2 regions of the Paraburkholderia sp. FW306-2-2C-D06C genome follow, and region 2 is predicted to be linked to the other one. Evidence: riboswitches for the same ligand, from Rfam matches in the RefSeq annotation. Region 2 holds a riboswitch; the other holds the start of a gene.

Region 1 (3,204 bases), on a different contig from region 2:
AGCGCGTCGGCGGACTGGGGGGAGGTCATTTGCATAATCCTTGTCTCCGGCCATGCGCGGCGGCGCTCAGCCGCCTGCCACGGGTTGCACGACATCGAGCTTGTCGCCGGGCTGCAGCGCGCGCGCCACATGCTGGGTGCGCGCGACGAAATCGCCGTTCAGCGCGACCGCGAACGGCGGACGCGCGCCGTACGCGGCGAGCGCATCGGCGACGGTCGCGCCTTCGGGCAGCGACAACGGCTTCTGGTTGATATGAATGTCCATGGTGTGCGATTACGGTTCAATCGATGGCGGCAGCGGTCTCGCGTGCGCGTGCAAGAAAACACGCAACGCTCATGCTGGCTCCCGCGTGGAATCCAGTTGAAACAGCTCGCTCCAGCGCGCCGCGCGTTGCCAGTCGGCGAAGGCCTCGGCATCGCCGATGCGGCCGTCGAGCAGCGCCGCGGCGAAGCGCACCGCTTCGTCGGCGACTTCGGGCACGATCATGTAGCCGTGCCGGTACAGGCCGTTCACGCGCAAGGTCTGCGCGCCGTCCCACAGCAAGGCCGGACGGTGGTCCGGCAAAGTCGGGCGGCACTGCGAATTCAGTTCGAGGATGCGTGCCTCGCCGAAGCCGGGATGCACGGAAAATGCCGCGCTCAGCAGTTCGAGCGCCGAGCGCACGCTGACCGGCGACATGTCCTCGCCTTCCACCTCGGTCGCGCCGATCACGTAGAGATCGTCCTGCTTCGGCGCGATATAGAGCGGATAGCGCGGATGCAGCAGGCGCACCGGCCGCGTCAGGTTGATACCGGGCGCATGCACGCGCGCGACTTCACCGCGAATGCCGCGCAATGTGGGCAGAACCGCCTTCGCGCCGAGACCGCGGCAATCGATCGTGACGCGCGCGGGCGGCAGCGCATGATCGTCGACGGGCGTGTTCCAGTGCGTTTCGACGCCGCGCCCGGCGAGACCCGCTGCCAACGCGGACAACACCTGACGGTTATCCAGCTGCCCCTCGCGCGGCAGCAGCCAGCCCTGATTGAAGCGGCCCGCCAACGCCGGTTCAGCGGCGCCGACCTGTGCGCCGGCGAGCGTCACGAAGCCGCCGTCGAGCAGCTCGGCGGGCGCATTCGCGCGCACCCGGCGTTCGAACAGGGGCGCTTCGGTGCGGTCGGCGTGATGCCATACGACCAGCGTGCCGTTGCGCTGGAAAAAAACTGGTTCGGGCAACTCGGCCAGCACGCGCGGCCAGGTTTCGAGCGAACTCGCGCCGAGCCGCGTAATCAGCGACTCGGCGCTGGCGGCCTCGGCAAGCGGCGCGAGCATCGCAGCGGCGACCCACGCGGCGGCCTGCGAACCGGTGGCGTCGCCACGCTCATAGAGCGCCACGCGATGCCCCTCGCCGGCCAGGCGCCACGCAACGAGGCGCCCGCACAGGCCGCCGCCGAGTACCGCGAAGTCGGGTTGTGCAGGACGGTTCATCGTGCGCACTCCCGATTACAGCGACGGCAAGCAAGGCTAAAGCAGAACGGCACGCAGACAGCAGCGTGGCGAAGAGCAAAACTCATGTCTGAAGAATAGGCGGTCATCGAGTCCTTTCCGTACGGCAACAAGCGCACGTACCCAGGACGAAACCGGCGGGTAAGGCCGGCCGGACAACACGCGCGTCTCAATGACGGACGCCGCCCGGCGGGGAATGGAAGACTGGCTGCTTCCGGAAACTTCCCGCGCCGGTATTACCCGGATCGGGTGCAAAGGGTCTCTCTCAGCCTCGCCGCCGCTGCATGGACATCCATGCAACTCGTGCGCGAAGCACCCCTGTTTCGTCGAAGGTCATTAGACCATAAAAGGCGCAGCGCCCGCAAACCAGCGGGACGTGCGATCGCCCGCGGTTGATTCGGCACCATCTATCGATTCATCAATACGACCGCACACGCCGCTCTGGCACAATGCCGGGATCGGATGCCGCAGGAGCCTGGCGTCGGCGGCACGCCCTGGCAGACCGCTCAGTCAGGCGGTCAGCCAGCCGCTGTCGGCCGCTCAGATGGCAGCTCAATCAGTTGCCTGGTCGGCCGCGCGAAGGCGGCATCGAGGCGGCTCCCCAAGGCGGAAATTAATTTCCGCTTAAGGGGGTCGAGCCAGAATCGAACGCTCACCCGGGCGTGCGTTCGTCGAGCACGACGCCCGGGCATGCACCGCAAACCCGCCGTGGGTCAGCCCGATACGGGTCCGCTCCACATGGGCCGGCCTGAGATGGGCCAGCCCGCAATGGGCCAGCACTACCATCAGGATGCTCATGACAATGAATACCTCTGCCAGCCCCGCGCTGCCGCCGGACGAAAAAGTCTCCGCCTGGAGCCTGATCAAGCCTTACTGGGTCTCCGAAGAACGAAAAACGGCGTGGGGGCTGCTCGTCGCAATCATCGTGATGAATCTGCTCGTCGTGTGGATCAACGTGCGCCTGAATCGCTGGAGCGCCGACTTCTACAACGCGCTGCAAACCAAGAACGTGCACGATTTCCCGCACCTGCTGATGGTGTTTTCGGGGCTCGCGTTCGGCTTCATCATCCTCGCGGTGTACGGCCGCTATCTGCGCCAGATGCTCGGCTTCCGCTGGCGCCAGTGGCTGACCACGCGCTATCTGAACGAATGGCTGCATGACAGCGCCTTCTACCGGATCGAACGCGACCGTCTTGCCGACAACCCCGACCAGCGGATCAGCGACGACCTGCAATCGTTCGCCACCAGCACGCTGACGCTGACGCTCGATCTGCTGTCCACCGTCGTCACGCTGGTGTCGTTCATCACGATCCTGTGGTCGCTGGCCGGCGCGCTGACCGTCTCGCTCGGCGGCATGCCGATTCAGATTCCGGGCTACATGGTGTGGGCCGCGGCGCTCTACGCGGTGGCCGGTTCGCTGATCATCCAGAAGGTCGGCCATCCGCTCGTGTCGATCAATTACCAGGCGCAGAAGGTCGAGGCGGATTTCCGCTTCGGCCTGATCCGTCTGCGTGAAAACGCCGAGCAGATCGCTTTCTACAACGGCATGGAAACCGAGAAGACGAACGCGAACACGCTGTTCGGCCGCATCCGCGGCAACTGGTGGCAGGTGATGAAGTACACCAAGCGGCTCACCTTCGTGCTGAGCTTCTATGGCCAGATCGCGATCATCTTTCCGTTGGTGGTCGCCGCGCCGCGCTACTTCGCGGGAGCCTTCACGTT
Region 2 (3,204 bases):
TCATCGAGCAGAAGTGCGGGCCGCACATCGAACAGAAGTGCGCGACCTTGGCCGAATCCTTCGGCAGCGTTTCGTCGTGGAATTCGCGTGCCTTGTCCGGATCGAGACCGAGGTTGAACTGGTCTTCCCAACGGAATTCGAAACGCGCCTTCGAGAGCGCATTGTCACGCACCTGCGCGCCCGGATGGCCCTTCGCCAGGTCGGCCGCATGCGCGGCGAGCTTGTAGGTGATGATGCCGGTCTTCACGTCGTCCTTGTTCGGCAAGCCGAGGTGCTCCTTCGGCGTGACGTAGCAGAGCATGGCCGTGCCGAACCAGCCGATCATCGCCGCGCCAATGCCCGACGTGATGTGGTCGTAACCGGGGGCGATATCGGTGGTCAGCGGTCCCAGCGTATAGAACGGCGCTTCGTCGCACCATTCCAGCTGCAGGTCCATGTTTTCCTTGATCAGTTGCATCGGCACGTGGCCCGGGCCTTCGATCATCGTCTGCACGTCGTGCTTCCATGCGATCTGCGTGAGTTCGCCGAGCGTCTTCAACTCGCCGAGTTGCGCTTCATCGTTCGCATCGTAGATCGAGCCGGGACGCAGGCCGTCGCCCAGCGAAAAGGCCACGTCATACGCCTTCATGATTTCGCAGATGTCTTCGAAGTGCTCGTACAGGAAGCTTTCCTTGTGATGCGCGAGACACCACTTCGCCATGATCGAGCCGCCGCGCGAGACGATGCCGGTCATGCGCTTCGCGGTCAGCGGCACGTATTGCAGACGCACGCCCGCGTGGATCGTGAAGTAGTCGACGCCTTGTTCGGCCTGTTCGATCAGCGTGTCGCGGAAGATTTCCCACGTCAGGTCTTCCGCCTTGCCGTTGACCTTTTCCAGCGCCTGATAGATCGGCACCGTGCCGATCGGCACCGGTGAATTGCGGATGATCCACTCGCGCGTTTCGTGGATGTGCTTGCCGGTGGACAGATCCATCACCGTGTCGCCGCCCCAGCGGATCGCCCACGTCATCTTGTCGACTTCTTCGCCGATCGACGACGTCACCGCCGAGTTGCCGATGTTCGCATTCACCTTCACGAGGAAGTTGCGGCCGATGATCATCGGCTCGCTTTCCGGGTGGTTGATGTTGTTCGGGATGATCGCGCGGCCGCGGGCCACTTCTTCACGCACGAATTCCGGCGTGATTTCCGTGAGGCCGTTCGGACCGAACGCGCTTGCGCCGAACGCCTGGCCCGGATGCTGACGGCCCATCATCGCCGCGAGTTTTTCGCCGTTCGGACCGCTCGTACGCAGGCTTTCCAGATACGCGGCGCGCTGCTGATTCTCGCGAATCGCGATGTATTCCATTTCCGGCGTGATGATGCCTTTCCTCGCGTGGTGCATCTGCGAGACGTTCTTGCCGGCGACGGCGCGGCGCGGCGTGCGGTGCAAGCCCTGGAAGCGCAGTTCGGCGGTGGCCGGATCGGCGGCGCGTTCGCGGCCGTACTGGCTCGTGAGGCCATCGAGGGCTTCAGTGTCGCCGCGTTCTTCGATCCAGCGCTGACGCAGCGCCGGCAGACCCGCGCGGATGTCGATCTTCGCGTCCGGATCCGAGTAGGGGCCCGACGTGTCGTAGACGAAGACCGGCGGATTCTGCTCGCCGCCGAAGCTATCCGGCGTATCGGCCTGGGAGATTTCGCGCATCGGCACGCGGATATCGAGTCGCGAGCCGGTCACGTAGACCTTGCGGGAATTTGGCAGCGGGGCGACAGCGGCGGCATCGACGTGGGCGTCGGCGGAAAGGAACTTCGGATTGGCGTTCATGCATATCTCCTGTGTCGACCAGAGTTGACGCTTTAGCGTCTTACTCTGGTCCCATGCAATTCGTTGCGGTCGACCAGAGTTGACGCTTTAGCGTCTTACTCTGGTCCCATGCAATTCGTTGCGGTCGACCAGAGTTGGTGCTTTAGCGTCTTACTCTGGTCCCATACAAAACAATGTGGGGCCGCTAAGCAGGAGACGAGATGAATGTCGTCGGAATTCGCGAGAGATGAAACAGTAGACTTGGGTGCGAACTCCGTACGCTTCCCTGCGCTGGCATTATCCAGATCAGGTTCAAAGGGTATTTCTCACCCACGCAGCACGGACCTCCAACCTCCGTGCGACGCAGGACCCCCGCGTTAGCAGCGCACACAATACACCGGCCGGACGCTGCTTGGCAACCCGTCTAGAAATTTTGGATGGCGGATATAACGCCGCTCAGCCGTGCACTATTCTTAAGTTGATTGGGTCGTCAGACATGATGCGGTGCAACAGAGCGGCGCGCCGCTAAAGCGCGTTCGGGTTCGCGCGGGTTGGTTGACGCGGGTTGATTGATTTACCGTGTGAAATCGTCGGCGGCTTCGGGCTGAAACAGAATCTTTTCGAGCTTCAGCACTTTTTCCGTGCCGCTTGGCGGCGTGAAGCGGATGCGATCGCCGCGTTTGGCGCCGAGCAAGGCGAGGCCGGCCGGTGAAAACACGTTCAGGCGGCCATGCGCGAAGTCCGCGTCGGGCGGGTAGACGACCGTCCAGGTCATGTGCTCGCCGCTGGTTTCGTCGACTAGCGTGGCTTGCGAATTCATCGTGACGACGTTCGCCGGAATGTCGCGTGACTCGACGATGACGGCGCGTTCCAGCACGTCGCCGAGCATGTCGTGCAACCTGGCGTCGGCGCCGGGTGCGGCGGCGTGCTTTTCAAGACGGGCGACGTCGAGTTCGGTCAGGTAACAGGTTTTGGTCTTTTTCATGACGGGTTCTCCAATTCGATCTGCATGTAAGGGGACAGCGTGCGGATGAGATCGGCCCGGAGCCCGGCGACGTGGCTCCGGCGAAGGGGCGCAGCGTTCAGATCGGGCGCCGGGCGGCGAGAAGCGGGAGCGTTCGGGTCGGCTGGCCGGCGCGCTGCGGCGATACGTTCGCGCGTGCGCAACCGGTTGCGCGGCGGGGGCGCAAGCGGGTGAAGGCACGGTAGATCGGAAAACGCATCGGAATAGCCGGCAGATAAAGAGGGAGGTTCGGATGAGCGCCGGATGTAGGCGAAAACGGCGCGATCGAAAGGTGAATGTTAGCACGGGCGGGACGCCTCTTTATTCGATGCCGGGCGCGGGTGGCGCGGCGGAGGGTTTTTCGCTGCGATGGGTTCAAGGGCGTTGCGGCCCGTGCCGTTATCCCGTTGGTAGGCGAGAG

Evidence for each region. Region 2 has a riboswitch for thiamine pyrophosphate ahead of thiC (phosphomethylpyrimidine synthase ThiC). Riboswitches for the same ligand answer to the same signal wherever they lie in the genome.
Region 1: linked by a shared signal. The riboswitch ahead of AC3WLT_RS13320 (FAD-dependent oxidoreductase) and the one ahead of thiC (phosphomethylpyrimidine synthase ThiC) in region 2 are both predicted to bind thiamine pyrophosphate.

Annotation. Positions count from the first base shown of each region.
Region 1 is NZ_JBYSWU010000014.1:59,059-62,262, reverse strand. It holds gene AC3WLT_RS13330 (thiazole synthase) at 1-29, opposite strand, end outside; gene thiS (sulfur carrier protein ThiS) at 67-264, opposite strand; gene AC3WLT_RS13320 (FAD-dependent oxidoreductase) at 334-1,464, opposite strand; TPP riboswitch at 1,688-1,812, opposite strand; gene AC3WLT_RS13315 (ABC transporter ATP-binding protein/permease) at 2,279-3,204, shown strand, end outside.
Region 2 is NZ_JBYSWU010000013.1:777-3,980, reverse strand. It holds gene thiC (phosphomethylpyrimidine synthase ThiC) at 1-1,801, opposite strand, end outside; TPP riboswitch at 2,046-2,164, opposite strand; gene AC3WLT_RS12165 (GreA/GreB family elongation factor) at 2,355-2,765, opposite strand.